Regions from separate parts of the Methylovirgula sp. genome, predicted to be linked through region 2. Evidence: predicted binding sites of a transcription regulator. Region 2 holds the regulator's gene; each other region holds the start of a gene.
The links. The regulator PhoB, encoded in region 2, activates phosphate uptake and scavenging genes when phosphate is short. The targets are predictions, from matches to a motif close to TGTCATNNANCTGTCAT.

Region 1 (6,002 bases), 370 kb from region 2:
AAAAATGGGCAGGACGACCGAGAGGGTCGAGAGCATGTGGGGCCGCATTGAATATTGAAAACGGCGCCTTCGCATTCTTTGCAGCCGCCTGACCCTCTCCAATCAGACGAAGGCGGAAAGATCAAATGGCGGTGTGGGAAGACGGCGCGGCCAGAGAGTCGGGGGTCGCGTCAAACCTTTGTCATAAAAGGTCTATGTCTAATCCGCTCATCGGTTTCGGGGGATCAGGTATGAGTGGAATGAGAGCCGCCGCGCTGACGTGTGCCGCGCTGGGTTTTGCGACGCAGGCGTTGATCCCCGCGCGGGCCGCCGGTCTCGATCAAATCGAGACCATCGTCGTGCTCTACGCCGAGAATCGCAGCTTCGATGCCCTCTATGGCGAATTTCCCGGTGCCAATGGTCTTACCCATCTCGCCCCCGCGCAATTCCAGCAACACGACCGCGACGGCAAGCTCTTGCCTTCACTCCCCCCAGTCTGGGGTGGTCTCACCGGCAAGCATGTGACGCCGCTGATCCCACAGGATAAGACGGCAGGCCTGCCGAACGCGCCATTCGCCATCGACGATCCAAAGGGTTTCAACCTGCCGCTTGGCGTGAAGACCCGCGATCTCGTGCATCGTTTCTATCAGAATCAGATGCAGATCGACGGCGGCAAGAACGACCTTTTTGCCGCCTATAGCGACGCCGGCGGCCTCGTCATGGGCCATTATGACGGATCGCATCTGCCGCTCTGGCGGATCGCCAAAAAATACGTGCTGGCGGACAATTTTTTCATGGGCGGCTTCGGCGGCTCGTTTCTCAATCATTTCGAACTGATCTGCGCTTGCGCGCCCGTCTATCCGAATGCCAGCCGAAGCCCGGCCAAGACTCAGATTTCTGTCGTCGACGCGGACGGTGTTGCGTTGAAACTGGCATCGGATTCGCCCGCCTCCGCGCTCAACGGATCGCCGAAATTCGTCAATGACGGCGCGCTGACGCCGGATTTTTATGCGATCAACACCATGCAGCCGGCCTATCAGCCGAGCGGCAATCCGGCGCCGGCGGGCACCGATCCGGCTCTCTCCGATCCCGCCTCCCCCACGACGCTGCCGCCCCAAATAGAAACGACGATCGGCGATCTCCTCGATGACAAGGGGATCGACTGGGCCTGGTATGCTGGCGGCTGGGGTGCGGCGCTCGCCGCCAAGGACCCGAAGACCGTGAAGGCGCTGATCTTCCATCATCAGCCGTTCGACTATTTCAAATTCCTCGCGCCGGGCACGAAGGCGCGCACGGCGCATCTGCGCGACGCGGGCCTGAGCGGCGAACTTCTGGTCGCGGATATCGACGCCGGCCATCTGCCGCCGGTGACGTTCTACAAGCCGCCGGGCAATCTCGACGAGCATCCGGGCTATGCTGACGTGCTCTCGGGGGATGCGCATCTCGCCGATCTCGTCGCGCATCTGGAGAAAAGCCCGCAATGGCCGCATATGGTCGTGGTCATCACCTATGATGAGAACGGCGGCTTCTGGGATCATGTCGCACCGCCGAAGGGTGACCGCTTCGGCCCCGGCACGCGGGTGCCCACGCTGATCATTTCGCCTTTCGCCCGGCGCGGCCTCGTCGATCACACGCTTTACGACACGACCTCGATCCTGCGTCTGATTACAAGGCGCTTCGGCCTGCCGGAACTGGCGGGACTGAAGGTCCGCGACGCGGCGATGGCGGGCGAGCCAAAACTCGGCGATCTCACGCCGGCGCTGGATCTGACGGGGAAGTGAGGCGCCGACTCAGGCCGGCTCGGCGAGATTGGCGAGTTTGATCGTCGCGCCCTGGTTTTGTGCGACCCTGATGTTCTCGAAGAACTGCCGCGCGCTTTCCTTCCAGGTGAACTTCGCAGCGTATCTGCTGCAATGTTCGCGCGAGATGTCGAGCGCGCGGAGCGCCGCCTCGCGCAGATCGTGGCTGAGCACGCCGGTGCCCGAATCGCCGATCACGTCGAGCGGACCTGTGACCGGGAAGGCCGCGACCGGAACCCCTGAAGCAAGGGCTTCGAGCAGAACGATACCGAACGTGTCGGTGCGGCTCGGGAAGACGAAGACATCGGCCGAGGAATAGACCTGCGCCAGACTTTCGCCGCTGCGCACGCCGAGAAAATGAGCGTCGGGATAAGTCGCGGCGAGGCGCGTCTGCAGTGGCCCATCGCCGACGACGACCTTCGAGCCGGGCAGGTCGAGCTTGAGGAAAGCCTCGATATTCTTTTCGACCGCAAGGCGGCCGACGAAGAGGAAGATGGGGCGCGGCAACCCCGCCAACGCATCCTCCGGCCGAGGCCGGAATAAGGTGCCGTCTACACCGCGCGACCAACGCATCAAATTGCGAAAGCCGCGGCCGGCGAGGATATTCTCCAGGCTCTGCGAGCTGACCATCGTGCCCGCGGCGGCGCTGTGAAAGCGGCGCAGGGCAGCATAACTCACCCGCATTGGCACCGGCAGGCGCGCGGCGACATATTCCGGGAAGCGGGTGTGATAGCTCGTCGTAAAGGTGCGCTTGCCGTGCAGGCAGGCGCGGCGGGTGGCAAGACCGATCGGCCCCTCGGTCGCGATATGGATGAAGTCGGGGTTGAACTCAGCGAAAAAGCCCGCGACCTTGCGCGGATTGGCCAGCGCCAGACGAATTTCCCGATAGCCCGGCAGTGGCAGGGTCCAGAAATCCGCCGGCGTCAGAAACCTGACATCGACACCGAAATTCGCCGCATGGGCGGCGATATTCTCAAGCGAGCGGACGACGCCATTGATCTGTGGTCCCCAGGCATCGGTGGCAATGAGAAGCTTGGTCACGCCGGAGAAGCCTCAACCTCTTGCGCCTCGACCTCGTGCTGCGGCATGCCTGCAATGGCTTCCTTGGCTTCGCGCACCTTGTCGGCCCAGTGGATGATTTCGAAACGGCCGTCGAAATGTTCAACCAGCGCGGTGCAGCTTTCGACCCAGTCGCCCGTGTTCATGTAGCGGACGCCGAAGTCGTCGTGGATCACGGCATGGTGGATATGACCGCAGATCACGCCCTGCGCGTCGCGCCGGCGCGCCTCGCCCGAGAGCGCGGTCTCGAAACGGCCGATATGGTTGACGGCGCTCTTCACCTTCAATTTCGCCCAGGACGACAGCGACCAATAATCGAGTCCAAGCCGCCGGCGGACCATATTGAGATAGGTGTTGATCCCCAAGGCCAAATCGTAAGCTCCATCGCCGAGCACGGCGAGCCAAGGTGCATGCCGGACGACAAGATCGAACTGATCGCCGTGCATGACGAGGTAGCGCTTGCCGTCCGCCCCCTCGTGAATTGCTGTATCCATGACGTCGATACCGCCGAAATTATGCCCGACGTAATCGCGCATGAATTCGTCGTGGTTGCCAGGAATATAGACGATCTTGACGCCTTTATGGACGCGTTTCAACAGCTTGCGGACGACATTGTTGTGCGCTTCCGGCCAATACCAGCCGGATTTCAGCCGCCAGCCGTCGATCACGTCACCGACGAGATAGATCGTATCGACGTCGCAATGCTTGAGGAAATCGAGCAGTAGACCTGCCTGGCAACCTTTTGTTCCCAAATGCAGATCGGACAGGAAGAGTGTCCGGACGGCGAGGCCGTCGAAATGCTTTTTCGCCACGGTTCCGACTCCGGTAGAGAAATCATGTCCTTGGCCGAGTCGGGTGGCACTTTGATGACAGTTTGCCGCTTTGCATCAAGCACTTGGGCAAAGTGTCCGGACAAAAGCGATGGCGCAAAAGAAAAGCGCCGGATGGTTGCCCATCCGGCGCTGATTTCAAGCCGTCAGACTTGGCTTAGAAGACCTTGGCTTAGAAGAACCAAGCCGTGCCGAAGGCGATATCGTCCACGGAGATTTTGCCGCCGGACTGGTTGATCGACCAGGAGTGACCGTATTCAGCCTGCAACGCCATCCAGGGAGTCAGCTGATAACGAGCGAAGCCGATGATGCTCTCGTTATCCTTGACCAGGTATTGCGAAACAGTCGCGTAATAGGCGCCGGTATCTTCCGCGCCGGTCAGGTTAAGCGCACTGACGCCGAAGCTGGCGCCGAAGGTGAACTTATCCCAGGTGTAGGACGCCTGTCCGTATCCACCGAAGGACGTACGCGGATCCCCGGCAAAGTCGAAGCCGTTCAGGAAGAGGCCCGTCGTGCCGAGGCCCTTGCCGTAATAGCCGTAGGCGACGAAGCTGAAGCCATCGATATCCAACTTGGCAAAGCCGTCCACGCCCCAGCTTTCGATAGCTGCGCCAGGTGCAAGGAAGGCGGAATCGCCAATATCAGCCTTGTGCTCCTGCCACACACCGTCACCCGACACGGTCAGGTTCGCACCGGGGGCAATCACACCCTTCCACTTGATCTGGGCCTGCACCTCTGGAGCTTCCGATTCGTGAATCAGCAGGCCAGGTCCGCCAAGCGGATCCGCCAGGCTATTAGTCGCATTATAAGGCGCGAACGCACCGAGCGACGCCGTGAAGCCGTTGAAATCCGGCGTCGTATAAGTGACCTGCGGAATCCAGTCGGCATAGACATAGCCCACGCCAATACGGCCGAGTGTCGTGTTGCTGTTCTGGCTGATGGTGGGAGTCGTGCCGAAGCCAAGCAATGTTGCGTCGTTCAGGATGGCGTCAGACCCGAAGAGGCCGAGATCGCGGCCGATCTTGACTGAACCGAAGGTCGGCGTGCCGACCGTGCCGAAGACCTGACGAAGATCGATGCCGGGCGAACCGAGCGCCTGCGCGTTGCCGGCGCTGTTGGCGCCACCGACACCGGTCACGTTGTCGCCGCCCGTATAGGCGCCGATCGTAAAGCCGAGATCATAACCCATCTGGTTGGTCGCTATGCTGAGCACGATGGCGCTTGGCAGGAGGCCAACGGTGATGTTGTTTTCCGCGTTAACCTTGCTTGCGCCCGTGGTCGCGCCGACGATGCCGCCGCCGATCGCGGAACCCGAGGTCTTCTGCTGGAAGTCTTCGACACCACCGAAAATGAGGTCGCCGGAGATCTTCACATCGATCGCGCCGACTTCACCTTCCTTGGTGATCAGGCCGGGGATGTGAAAGCCGATGCCCTTGTCGAGGCGGGTGAGATAGCGGTCATCCGGAACGACGACGACGCCGTCCTTCGAATAATGACGGCTATAGGGGCGGCCCATTTCCGCCTTTTCCGCCGCGTGGCGGGACTTCAGTTTGGAATATTCGCCGTGCGTCAGAACGCCTTTGGCACGCAATTGATCAAGCAGCTGGTCCGTAACGTCTGCGCGGGCCTGGCTGACTGCCGCCATGCTCACCGCTGCCGCCGCCGCGAAAACGACCATCCGCGCAAGGCGGCCGCTGCGGCGAGACTCGGATGGAAATTTCGCCATCGAATGTATCCCCCTCGTTATAACTATTATGAGTCGAGTTATTCCGAGGCCGATCCTAGAGATTTTCCCGAAACGGTCGATAGCTTGTGCGGCTTAGCACCGCATTTCGCGACGCTATGTGGCAAATGGGCGACAGAATTGTGCGTAGCGCACGCCCGAAATTTGTCACGCGGCTGAGTCGCGCACGATCAAGAAAAATCAAAGCTTAAAAGGGAGTTAAGCGCGGCGCACCGTTGCTTCGCGGCGCGCCGATTGTGCGGCGGGCGTGCTTTGTCAGAAACTGCCCGCCGGACGCGGACCGGGTGATAACGCCGGCCGGGGCGGGGCTGAATCGTGTGTGTAGCCAGTCGCTGCGCCACCAGCCGCGGCACCGCCTTGATAGGGCGCGAGCGTATCCTGGTACATTTCCAGGCAAGTCAGCATTTCGACGTAACTGGGAATTGGATGCGGCGGAATGCAACTCTGCCGGCTCGTGGCCTTGAATTTCGACCATTTCTGGCCGAGCTGCGTGCGCGCCTCTTTCTCGTCCAATATGCAATTGCGATAAGTTTCCTTCGGATCGGTCGTCCCATAATTCTGCGCTGCGCGGCAGGTCCTCTCCATATTCAA
Region 2 (6,002 bases):
TTCCGCGCCCGTATTGCCTTCGCCATCGATCTGCGAGAGAGCGGCGCCCGGCAGGGCGCCGAACTTCGTCGGAATGCCGCCGTTGGTGTTGAAGGAATTGACCAGCGCAGTGGCGACATTCTGCTGATTGCGGTTGAGCGCGGTGTAAGTCGGCGCGCTAGGCGGGACATAGTTCAGCACGAGATTGAGATAGGCATCGTTGGCATCATAGCTCAGCGAGTCGGTAAAGTTCGCTGGGAGATCGACGTTGGTCACGCCGGAGAAGGTCGTGCCGTTGAGGCCGCCCGCCGAGGTCAGGATCGTATAGGTCTTGGAGATATAGCTGCCCGAGGCGAAGTTTGCCTGCACCGTGCCGCCGAGCGCGGCCGTGCCGCTGACGTTGGCGAGGCTCGATGTCGTCGGATTGAGATAGATCTGATAGGTCGAGCCCGACGCCAGCGTCAAATTGCCGTTGATCGTCTCCGACGACCCCGGCGTGCCATCGCCCGGCGCAAAAATGCCGCCGGAATTAACCGTCGTCGCGCCGACCGAACCCGTGCCTGTCAGTGTCCCGCCAGAATTGATCGTCGGATCGAAGACCGAGCCCGTCACATCCAGCGTGCCACCATTGTTGACGGTCACATCGCTGCTGGTAATCGAACCCGTCACCTCCAGCGTTCCGCCGTTCACCGTCGTTGCGCCGCTATAGGTATTGGCACCGGTCAGCGTCAGCGTCCCCGGCCCATCCTGCACAATAGCGCCTAGTCCGCTGATTGTGTTGGCAAGAGTTACCGCAGAGCTCTGCACGAACGTGACGTTCGTGCTGGTCGTATCGAGCGCGATGCCGCCGTTCAGATGCCATGCGCCGGAGAGTGAAATTTCGTTGGCGCCGCCGGTGAATTCGATCGCGTCGGCCTGCGTCCCCGAGCCGCCATCGGCGAATCCGCCGGAGATTGTACCTGAATTGGTGACGGTCAGCCCGCTGCCGTCAATGCCGGCACCGCCAGCACCAGCGCTGTCAGTCCCAGCCCCGCCGTTACCGCCCTCAATCGTCCCCGAATTGATAATTGTGAGACCATTGAGCCCAGCGCCGCCAGCGTTGTCACCACCACCAATGGCGCCGCCTCTGAAGCCATTACCGCCGCTGCCAATACCTGCACCGCCACCACTACCGTCTTCGCCAATGTCGGTGCCGCCATCGCCGCCGGCGATGATACCGGAATTGATGATCGTGGAACTGGTAATCGTAAAGCCGGCGGCACCGCCGCTGTTACCGCCGGCGCCTGCACCGCCGCCACCGCCAATACCCGCGCCACCGCCGCCGCCGGCGAAGGTGGCCGCACCGCCCTGGATGGTGCCCGTATTCGTCAGTACATCAATCGTCCCGCTCCCAGGAGAGCCGGCATTGTCGCCGCCGCCGCCGCCGCCGACACCGGCGCCGCCGCCACCCTGGCCCAACCCTTGACCACCCGTCCCATTGCCGCCGTTGGCGCCGCCATGAGCGCCGCTGCCACCACTGCCGCCGCCGAAGCCACCACCACCACCGCCGCCGCCGTCGGTGGCGACGGTAGCACCATCGCCGCCAGTCACCTGCGCGAAGCTTTGCGCCGGCATAGCCACTGTGAACGTTCCGGCAAACACCAGAATCAGCGTGGCGGCGAAAACGGCTTTGGTCACAAGAGATCCCCGAACAATAATGCGCTGCGCGGCCGGTGTCCGATCACGGCGTGGAAATATATTTTAAGCCGCACGGGCCAGCGTAGCTTTTGACGTGAGCGGCACAATACGAGCTGGGTTCACAACGCCGTTATTAATGAGAACGCGGACGCTTTTCGGAATTCTGTTACACGGCGAACACACTCACGTATAAAGAATCCACGTGCTTCTGCGCATGGTCGAGGAGCAACAATGAATGCGGACCCATCGATCGCAGCAAAAGGCCGCCGCCAGCGTGCCCGTATCGCTGGCCGCCGCGCGGAAACCTGGGCCGCGCTCTATTTGCAGAAGGGTCCCGGTTCGAAATCCGCAGCGCGTAACACGGAAACCACGGTGGCCGTTAAGCTGCGATGATCTATGCAAGGCGGGGGTGGCCGAGCGTCGGCCACAGTATCGACCTGCAATCCTATTCGGTCTTGCCGAACGTCTCGTCGAAGGAATAGCCGGCGCCGCGGATCGTGCGGATCGGATCGCGCTCGCCGACCAGCGACAACGCCTTGCGCAGCCGGCCGACATGAACGTCGACGGTGCGCTCGTCGATCTCGGCCGAAAAACCCCAGATCGAATCCAGTAATTGCGCGCGCGAGAAGACGCGGCCGGGTTTGGCCATCAGATATTCGAGCAGGCGGAATTCGGTCGGTCCAAGATGGACGTTCCGATCGCCGCGGCTGACGCGCCAATTTTCCCGATCGAGCGCAAGATCGCCTGCAATAAGCAGCGCTGCGACACGATCCGGACGGGCGCGGCGCAGTAAGGCGCGTACGCGCGCCATCAGCTCGGGAACCGAGAATGGCTTGACGATATAATCGTCCGCGCCGATCGAGAGACCGCGCACCCGCTCGCTCTCGTCGCCGCGCGCTGTCAGCATGATGACTGGAAGGCTGCGCGTTGCATCGCGTGCCCGCATGCGCCGGCAGATTTCGAGCCCTGAGACGCCAGGCAGCATCCAATCGAGGATGACGAGATCGGGCGGCGACTCGACCAGCCGCAACTCCGCTTCGTCACCGCGCTCGACACGCTCGACGATGAAGCCCTCGGCTTCGAGATTATAGCTCAACAACAGGCTGAGCGCGGCCTCATCCTCCACGACAAGAATACGCGGCGGCGCGACGGCGGCGGAATTGACCCGGGGCGGCGCGGTTCGCACGTCTTGCTGCGAGCGCGCATCCGGAACTGAGACGATCTGATCGTTCATCTAGGACTCACTTCGGCATGGGCAGATAATCGGCCGCGGGCGAGGGGCCTTTCGGCCGATCCATCGGCAGACTTTCTCCGGTGACCAAATAGACAACTGTTTCCGCGATATTGGTGGAATGGTCGCCAATCCGCTCGATGTTCTTGGAGCAGAAGAGGAGATGCGCGCAGAACGAGATATTGCGCGGGTCTTCCATCATGAACGTCAGCAGGTCGCGGAAAACCGAATCTTCTAGCGCATCAAGTTCTACATCGTGCGTCCAGACCATGCGCGCGCGTTCAACATCGCGCAGTGCATAAGCATCGAGCGCGTCCTTCAACAGCATCGCGGCCGCCTCATGCATCGACTTCAGGCCGACTATGGCGCGGGGGAGCCGCGTCTCACCAGACAGCTTCAACGCCCGCTTCGCGATATTCTTGGCCAGATCGCCGACGCGTTCGAGATCGCCGGAAATACGGATCGCCGCGACGATCTCGCGCAAATCCGCCGCCAGCGGCTGGCGCTTGGCAATCGTCAGGATCGCCTGCTCTTCCACGTCGCGTTGCAGCACGTCGAGCCGCAAATCCATTGAGATCGTCACGCGCGCAAGATCGGAATCAAGCGTCGCGAGCGCATCCATCGCATTGCTCAGCATTTGCTCGGCGATGCCGCCCATTTCCGCGATCTTGCGGCCAAGGGCTTCGAGCTCGTCGTCGTAGGCTCTGACGGTATGATCGGTCATGGCAATAGGGTCCTGAAACCGGAAACCTCAGCCGAAGCGGCCGGTGACGTAATTCTGCGTCCGCTGGTTTTCGGGCGCGGTGAAGATTTGATGCGTCAGTCCAAACTCGACGAGCTCGCCGAGATACATGAAGGCCGTGTGTTCGGAGACGCGAACCGCCTGCTGCATGTTATGCGTGACGATGGCGATCGTGTACTTATCTTTCAGTTCGTCAATCAACTCTTCCACTTTCGCGGTGGAAATCGGATCGAGCGCCGAGCAGGGCTCGTCGAAAAGGATAACTTCCGGGTGGATGGCGACGGTGCGGGCGATGCACAGGCGCTGCTGCTGACCGCCGGAGAGCGACAGGCCGCTGGCGTTGAGCTTGTCCTTGACCTCTTCCCAAAGCGCGGCGCCGCGCAACGCCGTTTCCACCCGTCCTTCGAGATCGGCGCGTGACACGCGCTCGTAAAGCTTAACGCCGAAAGCGATATTGTCGAAGATCGACATCGGGAAGGGCGTCGGCTTCTGGAATACCATGCCGACACGCGAGCGCAGCAAGTTCAGATCCTGCGATGGCGAGAGAATATTCGTGCCGTCGAGTAAAACCTCGCCCTCGGCCCGCTGGCCAGGATAAAGATCGTACATGCGGTTCAACACGCGCAGCAAGGTTGACTTGCCGCAGCCGGACGGCCCGATGAGCGCCGTGACCTTATTGCTGTAGAGCGGGAGATTGACGTTCTTCACCGCATGGTGCGCGCCATAATAGAATTGCAGATTCTTCACGTCGATCTTCGTCGGAAGAGCCTTTTTCACCGGCGTGGTCGCTGCCACTACGGAAGGGCCTGCGGTCGTCATCGTGTACGTCCTTGCGAACTGAGAGTCCGCGCCAGGATCGACAATCCGAGCACGGTAAGCGTGATGAGGAGCGCGCCTGTCCAGGCGAGGCTCTGCCAGCCTTTGTAGGGGCTCATCGCGAATTGGAAGATGATCGATGGCAGGCTCGCCATCGGCGCATTGAGGTCGGTCGAGAAGAATTGGTTATTCAGCGCCGTAAAAAGCAATGGTGCCGTCTCGCCGCTGACGCGGGCGATCGCGAGGAGAACGCCGGTGATCAGTCCCGCCTGCGCAGCCTTGTAAGCGATCCGTTGCACGACGGTTGAGCGCGGCAGACCCAGTGCGCTCGCCGCCTCGCGCAGAGAGCCCGGGACGAGAAGTAGCATGTTCTCGGTGGTGCGCACGACGATCGGGATCACGATGACAGCGAGCGCCACCGCGCCGGCAATGCCGGAGAAATGTCCCATGCGCGTCACCATCACCTGGTAGACGAACAGGCCGACAACGATCGACGGTGCGCTGAGCAGGATGTCGTTGATGAACCGCACGACCGAGGCGAGCTTCGAATTGCGCCCGTATTCGGCCATGTAGGTGCCGGCGAGGATGCCGAGCGGCGTACCGATCAGGACACCAAGGATGGTGATGATCAGGCTACCGACGATCGCATTGAGAAGACCGCCTTCGCTATCTGGCGCCGGGGTGCTTTGCGTAAATACTTTAAGCGAAAGGCCGGAGAAGCCGTTCCAGAAAAGCGTAATAAGAATGAGCACCAGAAACGTCAGGCCGAAAACGACCGAGGCGTAGCAGAGGCCGAGCCAGATGGCGTTGGCGCGCTTGCGGTTTTCGTAAAGTGCCATGATTACCGCCCCGCCTGCCTCTCGAGCCGCATCAGCATCAGCCGCGAGATCGAGAGGACCACGAATGTGATGACGAAAAGGATGAGCCCCAACTCGATCAGCGACGACGTATAAAGTTCGTCAACGGCTTCGGTGAACTCATTGGCGATCGCGGCGGAAATCGTTGTGCCGGGCGCCATCAGCGACGTTGGGATCACGTCGGCATTGCCGATGACGAATGTGACCGCCATGGTTTCGCCGAGTGCCCGGCCAAGGCCAAGCATGACGCCGCCCAGCACGCCGACCCGCGTATAGGGGATGACGATGTTGCTGATCACCTCCCAAGTGGTGAATCCATTGCCATAGCCGGCTTCCTTAAGGAGCGGCGGGACCGTGTCGAACACGTCGCGCGACACGGCGGAGACGAAGGGAATGACCATGATCGCGAGAATGAGGCCGGCCGTCAGCAGGCCGATGCCGTAGGGCGGCCCGGCGAACAGGATATTGAACACCGGCACTTTGGCGAACAAACCGATCAGCAAGGGCTGAACATGTTGCTGCAGGAAAGGCGCGAGAACAAACAGGCCCCAGAGCCCGTAGATGATCGAAGGAATGCCGGCGAGAAGCTCAATCGCCGTACCAATCGGACGGCGCAAGGCATGCGGGCAAAGTTCGGTAAGGAAGATCGCAACGCCGAGGCCGATCGGCACGGCAATGACCATCGCGATGATGGATGTGA
Region 3 (6,002 bases), 740 kb from region 2:
GAGAACGCGACGCCGGCGCCGGAACGCACATTATAATTGCCAAAAACCATGGCCTGAACCGTGACCGCCGTGCCCTGCAAATCCTCGAGATGTTCGATCTTGCGGTAGGCGCAGGCACGCTCACTCATCCACGACATATAGACCGCTTCTGCAGCTGCTTTGAGATCGTCACGCGGATCGTCGGCGCAGGACCCGTGGTCCTCAACAATCTGTTGATAGGTCGCCGCAAGTCTCTCCAGCGCCTCGCTATCGAGGTCTTGCTCCTGTGCTTCGTCCTCGGCGGCAGCAAGTGACGCGAGCGGGACGGCGAAGAGCGCCGCTTCAATACCGAGAACCACGTCGCCATAGCTCTCTAGAAAGCGGCGCCGGCAATCATAAGCGAAATGCGGATTTCCGGTCATGCGGATCAGGCCGCGAACGGCAGCGGGCACGCAACCGACATCGAGCACAGTATCCAACATGCCCGGCATTGAGCGCGCGGCCCCCGAACGCACGGACACCAGGAGGGGGCGCCGCCGGTCGCCGAAAATCCTTCCGGTCGCGCGCTCGAGAAATTTGAGTCCCGCGTCGAGCCCCTCCACCATCGTCTTCCTGGCACCCGGCTCGCCCTTGGTGATCGCGGCACAAAGTTCGACAGGCAGAATAAAGGCTGGGGGCACCGGCAGACCGAGAGCCGCCATATGCGCCAGATTGGCTGCTTTGGCGCCAACGACATCCGCCGGATAGAGCGTTGTCGAGCCATCGCCGATAAAAAGGATTGTCATGTGATTTTGCCGTCAGGTTGAAAGGTCGGCGAGGACGTGATCGCGCAAGGAATGGCCGAAACGCGCCAATTGATCCGTCGCGCGCTCGAGCGGATGTGCGACGCTCAAGACCGAAAGGCTTGTTTTGAGATCATAAGCGCCGGTCAGGATTTTCGTCGTCACCACCCGCTCGGCGACATCGGCCCGGTGCTCGTCTTCGATCAATCTGGTGACCGCGGCGAGCGTATCCTCGAAATCGACACGTTGCCCCTCCGATATTTCGGTGGCAGAGGCCGTACCGATGGCTGCGGACTCAATGCCCGCGACAACAATTCCGCAAAGCTCAATCAGACAATCAAGAATCTCCGGTGCGACATCCTTCGGAAGAAGCGTCGCGACAAACGCGGCCTCTTCAAGCTCATCGATCGTCTGCTCGATCACATCGACCAGGCGCTCAATGCCGCGATCGACGCCCAATCGCGCAATTTTGCTGCGCGCCTCCAGGGCGATGCGATCGGCTTTTTCTTCGATGCGGCTCGCGCGCTGCGCCAGCCGCGCGTCTTCCGGGGCTTGTTGCCGGCGCCGACCATCAAGGAATTGCGCGATCGCGGCGGCAATTTCACGCGCGAGACCGGCCTGACGAATCACGATTGCTAGAAGGCTCGTATCGGCGCGCTGCAAATGCGCGACAAGGGCCTCTTCGATGCCGGCCTTCGCCAAGCGTTCCGAGCCGCCCTGCTTCAGGGCCTCAACCGAAATCCGCAAGACGGCTTTGAGAAAATCAACAGCCGACTCACGCCCAAGCGCCTCCGCCAACCGCTCGCCGAAGCCAATCCGCGCGGATGCAGCATGCCGCACCGCAGACGTGACGAGAGTTGCACCGCCAAGTTCGATAAAGCCACGATGGCCCACCCGATGAAGCGCGGCCCAATCCAGAATGCGGACCGCATCCGCATTCGCAACGAATTCGCGCAGGACTTTTCGCGCCTTGTTCCAATCGATCAGGAAGACGAGCGAGGCGCCGAGTTCCTCGAGAAAGTGATCACGCGCTTTAGCGTCGTGAAAGGCAAAACGGCCGGTGACGAGATAAAAGGCCTCTTCGTCATGCAGTTTCGCTGCGTTTGTATGCGCAAGCCCGTTCCATTGAACTGGAAAATTGCGCAGGAGATCGGCGAAGAACTTGGCGCGGGCGTGGTGAACGTCCGTATAAGTGATCGTCACAGAATCGGCTTCCACGCCGATCACAACGACATGGGCATCGGTTTCGCCGATATCGTTCTGGATCGTGAGACGGCTGCCCGAACGCATCGCGGTCGTGGCGAGGCCGGGATGGCCAAATTTCAAGTCGCGAGTCGCCTCAACGCCACGCATGAAAGCCTTGACCGCCGTCTTATCGTCAGGCGTCAAGCCATAGGCGTGCGCACCAGCGACCAATTCTTGTGCGTGCGTCGCCGCGAGCGTGTTGAGCGCGCGATGCAAGTCCATGATCAGGCGATGCAGACTATCTTCGGCCGAAATTGCCGTGAGCTTGACGATCTGATTAGCCGCAAGATTATCGGACGTTCCCAGCGGAATCGCGGACCTGTTCGCGGCAAGCCGCGCTTCGTATTGTTCGCCGCGCGCACCATCTCCAGCATGCACAGCCTGTAACATTGCCGTAATATCGGCCCAGATCGCCGTACCCAGCGCCGCAAGACCTGTTGCGGTGATGATTTCTCCGCTCGAAAGGCTTGCCGATTTAACGAGCGCTTGGAGCGGAAGCGGATCAAGCCCCGCAGCCCTGCACTCCTCAGTCAGATCGAATGCCGTCTGCGGATCGCGCGCATGTTGAGCAGCTGTCTGGAGGACGCTCAGTCGTGCCTTTACCCTGTCATTGGCGGCCAAACCCTCGGCAATGAGTTGTGGCAAAAGCAAATCGGATTGTCCCAACCATTCAACGATCTCCGATTTCATAACGCCTCGCAGCCATGAACCTTCGCCGCGTCACCCCCGGAGCGCGAACCTGAACATCTTTCCTCATTTCGATTATACTTCTTTGACATAAGGCAAATTCGGTCACGCCAAATTCTGCAACAGAGAACCGACTCTGGCGTAACAACGAGGAAAAGAAATGGGAAACCTCAGAATTCCGAATGAAAGTTGGGTCCTGGTTTGTGACGGCCAAAAAGCTCTTTTGCTCCGAAACGAGGGCGATGCTGAGCTGCTTAACCTCAAGCCAATCGAAATCCATTCGGAGCCGCATCTCCGGACGGCCGAACTCGGCACCGATGCTCCGGGCCGATCCTTTCAATCAAACGGAGACGGCAGCCGAAGCGCCTACGAGGCCACCGATTTCCATGCTCAGGAAGAAGCCCAATTTCTGCAAAAAATCACGCGGATCATCGACGCTGCCGCAAGCGAGAGAAAGTTCAAGCACCTGGTCCTTGTCGCGCCGCCACATACACTCGGCCTCGTCCGCCAGAGCCTGACTCCCGCGGCACGCGCCCTCATTCTCGCCGAAGTTCATAAGGATCTGACGAATGTGCCGATCGGGACAATCGAGGAGCATTTGGCCAGCGCATGAGCTAAAGCGGCCCCCTATTCCGCCGCCGCTGAATCTTCCAGGCTGAACCGGAGGTGCAGCGTGTCGTAGGCGAAACATTCGGCATAACGCCCCCAGCCGATGACGGCATTGAGGGTACGTTCGGCATCCTCGGTGCTTAAATGGTCTTCAAGCTCGGCAATGAAGCGGCTGCGGGGCGCGATGTGCTCCGGCCGTTCGTCGAGCACGCGGCGAATGTGCGCCGCCAGTGGAATCGCGCGCAGCAGATGTTCAGCGAAGAGGCGCTTGCGTTCCGGTATATCGGCTTGCGCGATGGCGCGGCCGGCGGCTGTCAGGTGGAGGTCACCGTCACGCAATTCGGCAAAACCCATCATCCGATTCATTTCGGCAAGGTGAAAGAGATCCTCGGCGCTGAGATGCAAGCGTGCCGCGAGCACCTGGAGATCCGCTTTGCCGCAGAAGGGCGCTGACGCCAGGACATCGGTCAGTCCGACAATTCGCAAGGCCGACATGATCGGCAGATTGGTGCCAATACTTGCCAGCGCCGGCCGTTTGCCGTCGGCGGTCGGTGCTGGCCCAGCCGTCATTCGTCCATAGATGTCGTCAACGAGGTCACGGAACTCGCTGCTCAGACGTTGACGCGGGCGTGGTAATGCAACATCGATTTCCCCCGCGATGCGGCCGGGATTGGGCGCCAAGATCAGAACCCGGTCGGCCATGAAGACCGCCTCCTCGATATTATGAGTTACGAGGAGAACCGATTTGATCGAGAGCCGCTCGGCTGTCCACAGATCCATGAAATCGCTGCGCAGAGTTTCGCCGGTCAACACGTCCAGCGCCGAGAACGGCTCGTCCATCAGGAGAACTGTCGGATCGACGACGAGGGCGCGCGCAAAGCCGACGCGCTGGCGCATGCCGCCGGAAAGCTCTCGCGGATAGGCATTTTCAAATCCGTCGAGGCCGATGAGTTCGATCGCATCCAAGGCACGGGCACGCGCCTCCTTTTCCGGCACGCCACGCGCATCAAGACCGGCCTGCACATTTTGCAGCACCGTCAGCCAGGGGAACAAAGCGAAGGTTTGGAAAACAATCGCAATCCCCTCCGCCGGACCATCGACGACGCGGTTGCGATAGCGCACCTCACCGGCCGCTGGCGGCGCGAGACCCGAAACGACGCGGAGCAGCGTTGACTTTCCACAACCCGAACGCCCGAGCAACGCGACGATCTCGCCCGTGTGCAGAGTCAGATTGATATCGTCCAGGACGAGGAGCTGCGCGCCGGAAGGACGGACATACGTCTGCCGCACATGGCGGATTTCGAGTTCAATGTCGGCAGTGGCACTTTCGATCTCTTCGGGCTCGGGCACAACGCCTCCTGTCAGTCCAGCCGCAGCCGGCGCTCGCTAAAGCCATAAAGTGGACGCCACAGCAGGCGATTGAAGAGAACCACGAAAGTCGACATTGCTACGATGCCGAGCACGATACGCGGATAATCGCCGGCAGCGGTCGCCTGGCTGATATAGGCGCCCAGGCCGTGGGCATAGAGATGATATTGTCCCCAGGAGACGACCTCCGCGACGATGCTCGCATTCCACGCCCCACCCGAGGCGGTGATCGCGCCGGTGATATAATACGGGAAAATTCCTGGTAGAATGACGATGCGCCACCATTGCCAACGGCGGAAGTGAAAGCTCTTCGCTGCCTCGAGGAAGTCGGTTGGGAACACTGAGGTTCCGGCGATGACATTGAAGAGAATGTACCATTGGGTGCCAAGGATCATCAGCGGTGTCAGCCAGACGTCCGTGTTGAGTCCGAACCGCACGATGGGGATAACAAAAAGCGGAAATAAGAGATTTGCCGGAAAGGCGGCTAAGAATTGCGCCAAAGGTTGAACCCGCTCGGCAAGTTTGGGCCGCAACCCGATCGCGACGCCGACAGGCACCCAGACGAGTGAGGCGAGCACGATCAGAACGATCACGCGCAACAGCGTGAAAGCGCCAAGCCGAAGCACTGTGCCGACGTCGCTCCACCCGACCTCGCGCGCGACATAACGGACGATCATGGAAGCCGCCCACACGGTCACTACGGCCACGATCGCATACCAGATCAGGTCGATAAGGCGTGAAAACCGGGAGCGGACAAATTGCGGCCTCGCGCTCTGAATCAAGTTCAGAAGTGGCGCGCGGAATAGTCTGTCGGAGCAGAATGTCACCGGCCGCATCGCGATCTCGATCAAATGCGAATGTCGCAGCGATTGAAGAAACCACGAATGGGGTACGCTTTGTGCCGCCGTCTGCTCAACACGAAACCTGTCGGCCCAGACGACCAGCGGGCGAAACAGCAATTGATCATAGACGACAATCACAATCGTCATCGCCGCAATGGCCCAGAGGATGGCGGCAAAGTCCTGTCGCTCGATGGCCAGCGCGACATAAGAACCAATGCCCGGCAGCGCGAACTCGCGCTTGTCTGCGGTAATCGCCTCGGACGCCACGACGAAAAACCAACCACCGGACATGCTCATCATCATGTTCCAGACAAGGCCGGGGACGGCGAAGGAAAATTCGAGCCGCCAGAATCGTTGCCAGGCGGAGAAACCGAAGGCGCGACTTGCCTCGTCGAGATCAAGGGGGATCGTGCGCAGCGATTGGTAAAAACTGAACGCCATATTCCACGCCTGGCTCGTAAAGATCGCGAAGATCGACGCAAGCTCGAGT

Region 1: the regulator PhoB is predicted to act here: its motif matches at 3,693-3,709, upstream of WDN02_RS08340 (UDP-2,3-diacylglucosamine diphosphatase).
Region 3: the regulator PhoB is predicted to act here: its motif matches at 2,768-2,784, upstream of WDN02_RS10145 (DUF47 family protein).

Annotation. Positions count from the first base shown of each region.
Region 1 is NZ_JBBCGP010000001.1:1,711,210-1,717,211, forward strand. It holds gene WDN02_RS08325 (AEC family transporter) at 1-36, opposite strand, end outside; gene acpA (acid phosphatase) at 231-1,760, shown strand; gene WDN02_RS08335 (glycosyltransferase family 1 protein) at 1,770-2,819, opposite strand; gene WDN02_RS08340 (UDP-2,3-diacylglucosamine diphosphatase) at 2,816-3,649, opposite strand; gene WDN02_RS08345 (porin) at 3,840-5,393, opposite strand; gene WDN02_RS08350 (hypothetical protein) at 5,667-6,002, opposite strand, start outside.
Region 2 is NZ_JBBCGP010000001.1:1,342,912-1,348,913, reverse strand. It holds gene WDN02_RS06630 (autotransporter domain-containing protein) at 1-1,656, opposite strand, end outside; gene WDN02_RS06625 (hypothetical protein) at 1,888-2,049, shown strand; gene phoB (phosphate regulon transcriptional regulator PhoB) at 2,102-2,890, opposite strand; gene phoU (phosphate signaling complex protein PhoU) at 2,898-3,611, opposite strand; gene pstB (phosphate ABC transporter ATP-binding protein PstB) at 3,639-4,448, opposite strand; gene pstA (phosphate ABC transporter permease PstA) at 4,445-5,284, opposite strand; gene pstC (phosphate ABC transporter permease subunit PstC) at 5,287-6,002, opposite strand, start outside.
Region 3 is NZ_JBBCGP010000001.1:2,079,958-2,085,959, reverse strand. It holds gene WDN02_RS10150 (PEP/pyruvate-binding domain-containing protein) at 1-764, opposite strand, end outside; gene WDN02_RS10145 (DUF47 family protein) at 777-2,696, opposite strand; gene WDN02_RS10140 (host attachment protein) at 2,854-3,306, shown strand; gene WDN02_RS10135 (nitrate/sulfonate/bicarbonate ABC transporter ATP-binding protein) at 3,321-4,652, opposite strand; gene WDN02_RS10130 (ABC transporter permease subunit) at 4,664-6,002, opposite strand, start outside.